Regions from separate parts of the Mesorhizobium sp. ESP-6-4 genome, predicted to be linked through region 3. Evidence: predicted binding sites of a transcription regulator. Region 3 holds the regulator's gene; each other region holds the start of a gene.

Region 1 (4,138 bases), on a different contig from region 3:
CGTACCAGCCCCGCAGCGCCTGGTCGGCGGCGCAATAGCCCCAGTTCACCAAATCGACCGTCTCTTCGCTGCCCAGGAAATGCAGCGAGGTGCCGATATCGGCAGGTGCGGTGGCGGCGGTTTGCACGAAGGCCGGCTCGGCCGTGTCGGGCTTGCTGGCGATCGACCAGAAGACGCCGCGCGTCGCTGCATAGCCGGGCCGGGTCGCGTCATTGGCCAGGCCACGATCGTCGGCGTCCTTGGCCGCCTGGAAGCGCGCCACCAGATCCCGGCGCCTGAGCGAGCGCACCTGGTTGTCGGTGGTGTCGAGCACGCGTTTCAACTGCGAGAACCAGTTCCGATAGCCGGCGCTCGAAGCCTGCCAGGGCGCGCCGGCGTCGCTGACCAGCAGCCAGCGGCAGCGTTTCAGCGCCGGCTCGATGCCGTGATTGTCGTAGACGCCGCCATCGGTGAGCACGGCGCGCGAAGGCGGCACCGGCGGGCCGACGCTCGGGTCGAGCTTGTCATTCTTCCACGCGAAGGGCGTGAGCTCGAGCCGCAGCGGCGACAGGAAAGGCGGGAAGGCCGAGGAGGCGGCAATCGCGAGAGCCACCGGCAGGTCGGCCTGGTAGGCGACGCCGATGCGATAGTCGGCGATGTAGCGCCGCGACAGCCGGAACAGCGAGCCGGTGCCGAGATTGCTGGAGCAGAACACGAACCAGGGTTTTTCCGGCAGGCTCTTCAGCATCGGCCTTGAGCCGTCGAACAAATGTCTCTCGTAGCAGGCGGCGACTTCGCGCGCCGCGCCGGAAAACGGGTTGAGCAGGCCCTTGAAGATCGACGGCGCGTCGAGGAAGACTTGCGAGAACTCCAGTATCCTGTCCAGATAGATATCGAAATTGGCGGCGACACCGTTGACGAAGGCGAAACGCGGCCAAAGCACCGCCAGCAGCCCGGCGGCTATCGAGCCGCCCGAGACCGAGCTTACCATGTCGAGTTTCTGGAGCAGCCCGGCCTCGTTGAGGCGGCATAGCGCGCCGGCATGAAACAGCATGGCGCGGTAGCCGCCGCCCGACAGGCAGAGGCCGAGATCATAGCGTTCGGGCGCGCTGCCATCCGCGTCCGGTGGTGATCCAGCCGCAATCGGCTCCATCGCGGCCCCCTTGCCTGTCCGTCCGGCGTCCTTAAGCCTGGCTTTGCGCAATCGAGCCCAGCACCGACATTCTTGCAAGTGGGGGGAACGCGTACCTTCACAGATTGGAAATCGGCCCGCGCCGACGGACGGGGAGATTACCCGAAGCGGTTGGTACGCAGCGCACGGACGGCGCGTAGGCTTTCGTCAATCTCCAATGGCGTCAGAGGAGATGCCTCAGCCACTCACAGCTCCTTCTCGGCCAATTCCCTAAACCCATCCGGCACCGAGCGCGGACCTTCCAGCGCTACCGTGCCGTAGCCGACCGCCTCCTTGCCGAAGCGCTGGCGGATCTTGTCCACCGCCCGGTCGGCGCCGAAGCGCGCCAGGCCTTTGCAGCTGCCGGGCCTCAGCTTCTCGTCCGCCAGCCCGAGCGGCAGTTCGAGCTGCAGCTCGGCACGCTCCTCCAGATGCGAGACAGAGATGGCGAGCAGCGAGATGTCCCTCTCGCCCGGATGGGCGGCAAGCACGCCGCGCACCAGTTCCTCGGCGATCTCCGCCAGCATCGCGGTCGCCTGGATCGGGTGGTCGAGCGTGATCGAGCGGCTCACAGCGCGCAGATCAGCGAAGCGAACCCGCACCGTCACTGTGCGCCCGGGCCGGTCCTTGGCGCGCAACCGGCTGGCCACGCGGTCGGCCAGATGCAGGAGCGTCGGCACGAAGACGCGCGGCACTGCCGGCTTCCTGCCGAGCGCCGATTGCGCGCCGGCAGAATGCGCGCGGCGGTGTGCCTCGAGTTTTCGCGGGTCGCGGTTCCAGGCGAGCGCGGCAAGCTTCTGGCCGGCGGCATGGCCGATCAGCCGCTCCAGCGCGCCGCTATGGGTGCGCGCCAATTGCCCGATCGTCTCGACACCGATCTCGGCCAGCCTGGCCTTGGTCGCCGGGCCGACACCCCACATCAGCGTGACAGGCAGGTCGTGCAGGAAGGCGAGCTCGGTGCCGGGCTCGACCACTACCAGCCCGTCGGGCTTGGCCACCTGCGAGGCGATCTTGGCCAGATGCTTGGTCCGCGCCACACCGATCGAGATCGGCAGGCCGAGCTCGGCCTTCACCCGCTCGCGGATTTTTCGCGCGATCTCTTTCGGCGATCCGAACAGATGCGTGCAGCCGGCGACGTCGGCAAAAGCCTCGTCGATCGAGATGCGCTCGACCAGCGGGGTGAAATCGCCGAGCACCTTGATCGCCGCGTCGCCGAGGCGCTGGTATTCGGAAAAATGACCGCCGACGAAGATGAGCTGTGGGCAGAGCTCGCGCGCTTTGCGGCCCGGCATGCCGCCGCGCACGCCAAAGATTTTCGCCTCATAGGAGGCCGCCAGCACCACGCCCCCGCCGACGGCGATCGGCTTGCCACGCAATGACGGATCGAGCAGTTGCTCGACCGAGGCGTAGAAGGCGTCGAGGTCGGCATGCAGGATGGTGGCGGCCGCGGCGGTGTTCGTGGCGGCCATCGCGCGCTCCCATGGCCATTTGTGTGGCATTGCAGCATTAGCTGCGTCTTTTGTAAGGGGAATTAACGGAACATAAAGAGAACAAAAGAAGCTCTCTGTCAAGCCACCACGCTTGGCCGTGCAGGTTTCCACAACTGGGGCGCAGCCACAGATAGAACGCCGGTTGTGCGCATGACCTTTGCGCGGGACATGCCGCCGCAGGCTGAGGAGGGATCGCCTCGCGAGGCGATCCCTCCTTCGCCTCTGAACGTAAATTGCGACTGTCTGCGCTATGCCGGCTTGGCGTATTCTTCGGCGCTCAGCACCTCGATGCATTGGAACGGCTGGTTGCCTTCCACCCAGGCGTCGTGGCCGGGCGGGATGGTGTAGGAAGTGCCGGCCTCGATGGTCTTTTGCGTGCCGTCGGTCATCCGTACGGTGATCGAGCCGGACACGGCATAACCAACATGCGAGACCTGGCAGCTGTCGGTCTTGACCACCGGCTTCACGCATTCGGACCATCTCCAGCCCGGCTGCATGTTCATCCGCCCGAGCGTATAGCCTGGGAGCCGGACGATCTCGACACGCGTCTTTGCGGGCGCGCGGACCTCGTCGGGATTGTTGTGCGATTTGGATTCGAGTTTCGTCACCTTCATTGCAACTTCGGCCATGGTATCCCTCCCATGTGTGAAGCGGCGCCTGACGTTGCGATCGTCGGCGACCGCGAGTGTATTCATAAGCCTTATTATGAGCGATTGCTAATTAATTGAGGTGACCGCGAGCTCAGCCGAACGCTTGGCGCATTGTCGTGGAAGGCGGATATTCCAGACCCTCGGGCGACGGTCCCGGGCCATCTTCGGACCGAAGTCCCATCGCACGAACGCAGAGGCCCGACACGCCTATTTTCAGGAAACAACGACGGCACCAAAATCATTGGCTAGCAAGCCGCCGGACAAAGTCCCTTCATCGGCGGTTGACCACGGCGTGCCCGCTATTCCTGCGATATGGCGGGCACGCCTTTCCCCTGAAACCGCTCCTGGAGTTGCCAGCCGTGCAACCCGGTAAGATGATCGCCAATCTGTTTGCCGCACTGCTTCTGGCCGGCCTGGTCGGCGGCGTCTTCTTCGTCTTCGGCAGGCCGCTCTGGCCCGAGCGCCAGGCCCGTATGGTGATCCTTCTCCCGGTCGATACGATTGCGACCGGATCGCTGCGCCGAGCCTGCCTCGAGCCATGCCTGCCGGCCCGCTTCGATCTCAAGCTCGCGCCCGCCAGGCCGCGCGGATGAAGCCGGGCGCGGGAACCAGTCCGCGCCCCGGGCCGTTGACGGAGCGAAGGGATGGCGCTGGCGGAGGCCGCCATGGACAATTTCGAACTCATCGATCTTCTGTGCGTCATCGACGCCTGCGTGAGCGACCGTTCGGCCGGCCGTATCGTGCCGATGTCGAGGGCCGTCGAGGAGTTGCGCGTCCTGACCGGCGATTTCGTCTCGTCGGATGAGGACGCGGCCAACGCCTTGACACAGGTCGCGCTCAAGCGCGGC
Region 2 (4,138 bases), on a different contig from region 3:
TGGACGTGCATTCTGATATGGCGATCAAATAGAAGCTTGCCAAATCGATAAGTATCGGCTTATGCTTCTGCCATGATCGAAGCAGAGATTTTCCGCGCTCTGGCCGACCCGACGCGACGCGCGGTTTACGAGCGGCTGGCCGCTGGCGAGATGAGCGTGAGCGAGCTACGCGCCGGCATGAGCGTGTCGCAGCCGGCGGTCTCGCAGCACCTTGCCGTGCTGCGCGGCGCCGGCCTGGTGGTCGAGCGGCGCGCCGGCCGCAACGCATATTATCGCGCCGATCCGCAAGGGCTCGACCCGCTGCTCGGCTGGATCGAACGCTACCGCGCCTTCTGGCCGGAACGCATCGAGAAGTTGAAGACGGTTCTGAAGGGAATGGACCAATGACGGCAACCGAAAACCCGATTGTCAACGAAGCGCCGCTCAGCTTCGAATGCGACCTCCCTGAGCCGCCGGAAAAGGTCTGGCGGGCGCTGACCGAGCCGGACCTGCTCGCCGCCTGGATGATGCCGAACGACATCAAGGCGGAAGCCGGCAGCCGCTTCGCCTTTGCCGGACCGGATGCGCCGATCGAATGCGAGGTGCTCGAGGCCGAGCCCGGCAGGGTGCTGCGCTATTCCTGGCATCAGCGGCCCGACGCAAACGACCGCGACCGGTTTCCGGCCTTCGACAGCATCGTCACCTTCACGCTGGCGCGCACCGCCTCAGGCGGCACGCATCTCAGCGTCGTCCATGACGGCTTCGTGCCGGTGGCGGAATCTGTCCTCGCCATTGCCGGCGCCAGCTGCGGGCTCTCGCTTCACGCGCGCAAGAACCCGATCGCCGCCAACGCGCCCTGCATGATGCTGCGCGCGGCCTGATCAAAAAGAGGACCGAGGAAACCCGTCATGAGCATTGCCAATCTGGTGCCGATGGTCATCGAGCAATCGAGCCGTGGCGAGCGTTCCTTCGACATTTTTTCGCGGCTGCTGCGCGAGCGCATCGTCTTCATCAACGGCGAGATCAACGACAACGTCTCGGCGCTGGTCTGCGCGCAGCTTCTGTCGCTGGAGTCCGACCACCCCGACAAGGAAATCTCGATCTACATCAACTCGCCGGGCGGCATGGTGACCAGCGGCTTCGCCATCTACGACACCATGCAGTACATCTCCTGCCCGGTGTCGACGGTCTGCATGGGCTTTGCCGCCTCGATGGGCTCCTTCCTGCTGATGGCCGGCGCGCCGGGGCGGCGGATCGCGCTGCCCAACACAAGGATCGTGCTGCATCAGCCGCTGGGCGGCTTTCAGGGCCAGGCCTCAGACATCCAGCGCCATGCCGAGGACATCGTGCGTACCAAGCAGCATATGACCGAGCTCTACGCCAAGCATTGCGGCCGGACCTACGAGGAGGTCGAGCGCACGCTCGATCGCGATTACTTCATGAGCGCCGCGGAAGCCAAGACCTGGGGCCTCGTCGACCACGTCTACGACACGCGCAAGAAAGCGGCCTGACGTTGCGGGCAGGCGCGCGGCAAATTGATCGCCGCGCGTCTGGCATCGCCCTAGCCGTGTCCCTATAGTCCGCGCATGATCAGGTCCGTTCAGCCCAGACATCTATGCGCCGCCCTCGCCGCGCTTGCCGGCGCGCTGGTGGCCGGCGCCGCCCTTGCCGACGACAGTTCGGCGCAGAAACTGCCTGGCGTCAGCGGCGACTACCGCATCGCCAAGCCGGCGCCGCAGCCGGAACCGGACGCGCTACCGGCCGGCAGCGACGGTTCCTTCAAGATCGGCGACACCGATGTCAGGATCGGTGGCAGCATAACGATCGATATGGCCACGGGCGGCGCTCGGATCCCGAACCATTGATCGCGAGCGGGTCAAACGCGAACACCACAAAATGTAAGCCCCGCCACTGCTTCCGCAGGTGGACGGGGCTTTCATGGATCTGATAATCCAATTTTAGCCGGGAGTGGACTGCCGGCGTTCTGTTTCGGATGCAACGCGGCGTTCAGCCGACGATCCGACTATCGTCTCTGATTGTTAAGAATCGGCAAGTCACGGTTTGTCGGGCCGGCGTTTCAAGTCTGCCCTGGCACTTATGCCCGCCGCGGCTCCATCTCAGTGTGGAGCCTCAATGGACTGTCCGGTGGCGTCATGCTCCGCTCCTGGGTCCGTTGCGACAATGTCGTTCGAAGCGCAAATCGCTATCGCCTGCGGCGTCTCGCAGACCGCCTATTGGGCGGCGAGGCCATCGAAAGACGGCCGGCTTCGTTGACGCGTTTGAGACTGCTCCCCTGGGCCCGGGACGTCAACCGTTGAATAGTCGGTTACCGAAAAATGTGATCGTCTGGAGGTTACGTGCAGGTAAGTCGAGTGCTTCGGCACACCCAACGGCGCGTAGCTCGGCCGCGATTGTTCCACAACGCTTGGACAATTGTTCTCACAACGCTTGAGCGATTGTTTCCACAACGCTTTGTCAGGAGCGTGTTCGACCTTTGTTCTTTCCGCTTGCCCGGTCGCGCGAAAGACGGTTAAACCCATGATCGGCTTGTCCCGTCGAGATTGTGGCGTCTCTCGACGTGGCGGTGAAAATACCTACATAGGGGATGGCCGGGACAATCCCGCCAATCCAGCAAATTCCAGATCTGAGGCGGCGACCGGCGATGGCCGACCATAAATACCTTTCCATTCGCGGGGCGCGCGAACACAATCTCAAGAACGTCGATCTCGACCTGCCGCGCGACAGCCTGATCGTCATGACCGGACTGTCGGGATCCGGCAAGTCGTCGCTTGCCTTCGACACCATCTATGCCGAGGGCCAGCGCCGCTACGTCGAAAGCCTGTCGGCCTATGCCCGCCAGTTCCTCGAGATGATGCAGAAGCCGGACGTCGACCAGATCGACGGCCTGTCGCCCGCCATCTCGATCGAGCAGAAGACCACCTCGCGCAACCCGCGCTCGACCGTCGGCACCGTCACCGAAATCTACGACTACATGCGCCTGCTGTTCGCGCGTGTCGGCATCCCCTATTCGCCGGCCACCGGCCTGCCGATCGAAAGCCAGACGGTTTCGCAGATGGTCGACCGCGTGCTGGCGCTGGACGAGGGCACGCGCCTGTTCCTGCTGGCGCCGATCGTGCGCGGCCGCAAGGGCGAATACCGCAAGGAACTGCTGGAACTGCAGAAGAAGGGTTTTCAGCGCGTCAAGGTCGACGGCGTCTTCTACGAGATCGCCGACGTGCCGGCGCTGGACAAGAAATACAAGCACGACATCGACGTCGTGGTCGACCGCATCGTCGTGCGCGGCGATCTGGCCACGCGTCTCGCGGACTCGATCGAGACAGCGCTGAAGCTCGCCGAAGGTCTTGCCGTGGCCGAATTCGCCGACAAGCCGCTCGACGCCAGCCAGACCGGCGAGGATTCGGTCAACAAGTCGAAGAACGAGACGCATGAGCGCATCCTGTTCTCGGAGAAATTCGCCTGCCCGGTGTCTGGCTTCACCATTCCGGAGATCGAGCCCAGGCTGTTCTCCTTCAACAACCCGTTCGGCGCCTGCCCGACCTGCGACGGCCTCGGCAGCCAGCGCGCAATCGATCCCAACCTCGTCGTGCCGGACGAGAACGTGTCGCTGCGCGACGGCGCCATCAGCCCGTGGGCGAAATCGACCTCGCCCTATTACGCGCAGACGCTGGAAGCGCTGGGCAAGGTCTACGGTTTCAAGCTCGGCGACAAGTTCAAGGATCTGAGCGCCGAGGCCAAAGAAGCCGTGTTGCGCGGCACGGGCGAGCGCGAGATCACCTTCCAGTATGATGACGGCCTGCGCTCCTACAAGACGACCAAGACCTTCGAGGGCGTCATCCCCAATCTCGACCGGCGCTGGAAGGAAACTGAATCCGCCTGGATGCGCGAGGAGATCGAGCGCTTCATGTCGGCCACCCCCTGCCCCGCCTGCAACGGCTACCGCCTGAAGCCGGAAGCGCTGGCGGTGAAGATCGGCGGCAAGCATATCGGCGAAGTCACGGAGATGTCGATCCGCAAGGCCGACCAGTGGTTCACCGACCTGCCGGCGCAGTTGAACGACAAGCAGAACGAGATCGCGGTCCGCGTGCTGAAGGAAATCCGCGAGCGGCTGCGCTTCCTCAACGATGTCGGCCTCGACTAT
Region 3 (4,138 bases):
CTGCCATCGCCGTCATCCTGGTCTCGCCGCATGAAGTGGTCGGCCCGAGCTTCCAGATGTCCTTCGCCGCCACCGCCGCCCTGGTCGGCGCCTATGCCGGCTTTGCCGACTATCGCGCCGGCAAAACGACCGCGCCGCCGGCAAAGCGTTCGTTTCTCGGGCTTCTATCGCGAAAACTGGCAATTGGAGCGGGTGGCGCCGCCGTGACGTCGCTCATCGCGGGCAGCGCGACATTGTTGTTTGCCATCTGGCACTTCCAGCGGGTGTCGCCGCTCAGCCTGCTGGCCAATCTGGCGGTCATGCCGATCGTCTCATTGGTCGTCATGCCGTTCGCCGTGCTGAGCGCGCTGGCCATGCCCTTCGGCTTCGACGGCCCTTTCCTTTTTGTCATGGGCAAAGGCCTGACGGCGATGATCGCCATTTCGGCATGGATTTCCGAGCGCTCACCGGTCGACGCCGTTGGGCTGATCTCGATCCAGTCGGTGCTGCTGGCGACGGTCGCGCTGGTCATCGCGACCATGGCTACCACTTGGCTGAGGCTTGCCGCCGTACCTTTCGCGCTCGCTGCGCTGCTGGCCATTCCGCACGTCCGCACACCGGACGTGCTTATCTCGGAGGATGCGCATCTGGTGGCGATGCCGATCGGCGGCGGCGAGCTTGCCGTCAATCGCGAACGCTCCAACGAGTTCACCACCGACAACTGGAAACGGGCGCTGAAAGCCGAGGAGATCGTGCCGCCAGAAAGGTTCGCCAAAGATACGCTGGACATTGCCGATCCCGTCGACCTGCCGCCCGGCTCGCCCTTCTATTGCAGCGGCGATCTCTGCATCGGTCGGCATCCTTCCGGCGCGATCGTCGCGCTCGCCGAGACCCGCGACACCGCCCGGCCGGCCTGCGGCTTCGCCGACCTCATCGTCATCAACGACGCCACGGCCTATAACCCGTGCCGCGATCCGCGTGTGCTCGTCGTCACCAAGCGGCAGCTGGCGCGCGACGGCAGCGCCGCCGTTTTCTTCGATCCGCAATCGGCAACCGCGCGGCCAACCGTCCGCTACGCGGTCGTAGAACCATACCGACCCTGGCACGAGCAGCGGAAATACACGCGCGAGGCGAGGGGACTGGCGCCCTATAAGCAGCCGGAAAAACCAGCCGCCGCACCGGCCCAATAGATTGTCGTCCGGGCGAAGAAGGCCGGGCAGTTCTGCTCAGTAGCGGCGGATAAGTCCGACGAGCTTGCCCTGAACCTTGACCCGATCCGGTCCGAAGATCCGGGTCTCATAGGCCGGGTTGGCGGCCTCGAGCGCGATCGAGGCACCCTTGCGGCGGAAACGCTTAAGCGTCGCCTCCTCATCGTCGACCAGCGCCACCACGATCTCGCCCGGGCTTGCGGTGTTGGCATTGCGGATGATGACGGTGTCGCCGTCGAAGATGCCGGCCTCGATCATCGAGTCGCCCTTGACCTCCAACGCGTAATGCTCGCCGCCCATGATCATGTCCGGCGGCACCGAGATCGAATGCGTCTGGTGCTGGATAGCGTCAATCGGCACGCCGGCGGCGATGCGGCCCATCACCGGAATGGATACGGCCGCCGCGGCCTCGTCGTCATTGCTTGGCGTCGGGGTGCGCGATGGCGTCGTCGGCTTGACCTGGCGACTGAGATTGCCTTGGCCGCCCTGGATGACGCTCGGCGAAAACTTCTTCGCGGCATTCAGGCCAGGCGCGATCGAGTCGGGTAGGCGCAGCACTTCCAGCGCGCGCGCCCGGTTCGGCAGCCGGCGAATGAAGCCACGTTCCTCCAGCGCAGTGATCAGCCGGTGGATGCCGGACTTGGAGGCAAGGTCGAGCGCCTCCTTCATCTCATCGAATGATGGAGGAATCCCGCTCTCCTTCAGGCGTTCATGGATGAACATCAGGAGTTCATGTTGTTTGCGCGTCAGCATCGGCGGCCCCCACGGGTTCTGAAACCAGAATCAGAAAAACAAACCCAGAACAAACACTATCTGTTCCAGTTGTGTTCCGCAACCGTTTAAAGTTTAGTGAATTTGTTAAGGCTGCCGAAACAATGTCGCATCCGGTGATGCCCTGGCCGCCCCTTGTAGACAGCGGCATTGATTCCGCTCGATTTTGGAGCTTCGGTAAGCTGAAACAAGAGCGCCGACACGATCACGAAGCCGCGGATGGGATCACGTCGGCTCGTTCCGTAAGCGCGCGGCAGCGTGAACGAAACGAATCCAAAATGCCAACCTTGGCGAAGTTCCGGTCCGCAGTCTTCGCCGTCTATGGACCAGCTAACATAGGACCAAAGGTTCTTGCCCTGTCGCCGACGGTGGTGAGACAACCCCCTTGGCCAGATCGAAATGGAGGCGGCAGCACAATGAGGGGAATTCCTGATCTCGCCGAAGTCGAGGCGATGGATGCCGCGGATCCGCTGCGCGCCATGCGCGATCGCTTCGTCTTGCCGGAAGGCATCATATACCTCGACGGCAATTCGCTGGGCGCCGCTTCGGTGGACGCCTTCAGCGAGATCGAGACTGCCGCGAGGCAGGAATGGGCGCGGGATCTCATCCGCGCCTGGAACACCGCCGGCTGGTTCGATATGCCCATCGAGCTGGGTGACCAGCTAGGACGGCTGATCGGCGCGAAACCCGGCCAGACGGTCGTTTGCGACACGACTTCGATCAACATCTACAAGGTCCTGCATGCGGCACTTGCAATGCGGCCCGAGCGTTCGGTGATCGTTGCCGAGGGCGACAGCTTTCCGACCGACCTCTACATGGCGGAAGGCGTCGCATCGACGCGGCCCGGCACGGTGCTGCGGCTCGAAGGCACCGATGCCCCGACGATTGAGGAACTGGTTGACGATCGCGTCGCGGTCATCCTGGTCAACCACGTCAACTACAAATCCGGCCGGCTGCGCGACATGGCGGCGCTCACCCGCAAGGCTCATGAAGCCGGTGCGCTGATCGTCTGGGATCTCTGCCACACGGCGGGTGCGCTGCCGGTGGATCTCGACGGCTCGAATGCCGATTTCGCCATCGGCTGCACCTACAAGTATCTCAATGGCGGGCCGGGCTCGCCAGCCTTCATCTACGCCGCGAACCGCCATCACCGCGACATTCGCCAGCCGCTCAGCGGCTGGTGGGGCCATGCCCGGCCTTTCGCGTTCGAGCAGGGCTACGCTGCGGGCACGGGCATCCGGCGGTTCCTGTGCGGAACGCAGCCGGTGCTGTCGATGCGCGCGCTGAAAGGGGCGCTGGATCTCTGGAACGATGTCGACATGAGGGCCGTGCGGAGAAAAAGCGTCGCGCTGACGGACCTGTTCATCCGGCTTGTCGAGGCCAGATGCGGCGGCTTCGGTCTTGAGCTGGAGAGCCCGCGCTCAGGCGCTGAGCGCGGCAGCCAGGTCTCGTTCGCCCATTCAAATGGCTACCAGGTGATGCGCGCCTTGATCGAGCGCGGCGTGATCGGCGATTTCCGCGCGCCATCCACCATTCGTTTCGGCTTCACGCCGCTCTATGTCGGCTACCGCGATGTCTGGAATGCAGTCGAGGTGCTGCAGGACATCCTGCGCACTGGCGTCTGGCAAGACGCGCGCTTTGCCGTCAAAACAACCGTTACCTGACTTTGAATCGGCGATGCCGAACAAATGATCTGATCGCGGAGATACCGTTGCTGGGACATCGTATTGTCGACTGGGATGACGCCTATGCAAATGGCGCCAATATCGCCGGCGGCGACCGCTGGCCGGCGGCGTGGGATGGGCCGGCGCGGGCATTCCGCGAAAGGCTGCAGTCAGAGGGCAGGGCGCGGCTCGATGTTATCTACGGCGAAGCGCCGCGCAATCGCTTCGACCTGTTTCTCCCGTCTGCGGCGCCAAAGGGGCTCGTTGTGTTCATCCACGGCGGCTATTGGATGGAGTCGGACAAGAGCTCCTGGTCGCATCTGGCTGGAGGCGCGCTCGGCCGCGGCTTTGCCGTCGCCATGCCCTCCTACACGCTGTGCCCGCAGACCAGGATCAGCGGCATAGTCGGCGAGGCCGCGGCAGCGATCGAGAAGGCGGCGGCCATGGTCGATGGTCCGCTGATGCTGACCGGGCACTCGGCCGGCGGGCATCTCGCCAGCCGGATGGTGACCACGG

What was found. The regulator LexA, encoded in region 3, represses DNA repair genes until DNA is damaged. The targets are predictions, from matches to a motif close to TGTTCNNNNTGTGTTCNG.
Region 1: dinB (DNA polymerase IV) is a predicted target of LexA. The motif match lies at 2,686-2,703, and genes of this name have one in related genera.
Region 2: uvrA (excinuclease ABC subunit UvrA) is a predicted target of LexA. The motif match lies at 2,464-2,481, and genes of this name have one in related genera.

The regions. Positions count from the first base shown of each region.
Region 1 is NZ_JAIUGS010000019.1:56,564-60,701, reverse strand. Features, by position in the region: gene LB523_RS24635 (patatin-like phospholipase family protein) at 1-1,132, opposite strand, end outside; gene dinB (DNA polymerase IV) at 1,357-2,619, opposite strand; gene LB523_RS24625 (cupin domain-containing protein) at 2,889-3,269, opposite strand; gene LB523_RS24620 (polymerase) at 3,650-3,883, shown strand; gene LB523_RS24615 (hypothetical protein) at 3,956-4,138, shown strand, end outside.
Region 2 is NZ_JAIUGS010000004.1:31,645-35,782, forward strand. Features, by position in the region: gene LB523_RS09720 (ArsR/SmtB family transcription factor) at 73-387, shown strand; gene LB523_RS09725 (SRPBCC family protein) at 384-860, shown strand; gene LB523_RS09730 (ATP-dependent Clp protease proteolytic subunit) at 888-1,490, shown strand; gene LB523_RS09735 (hypothetical protein) at 1,566-1,844, shown strand; gene uvrA (excinuclease ABC subunit UvrA) at 2,642-4,138, shown strand, end outside.
Region 3 is NZ_JAIUGS010000010.1:48,016-52,153, forward strand. Features, by position in the region: gene LB523_RS18890 (ComEC/Rec2 family competence protein) at 1-1,169, shown strand, start outside; gene lexA (transcriptional repressor LexA) at 1,206-1,940, opposite strand; gene kynU (kynureninase) at 2,375-3,622, shown strand; gene LB523_RS18905 (alpha/beta hydrolase) at 3,670-4,138, shown strand, end outside.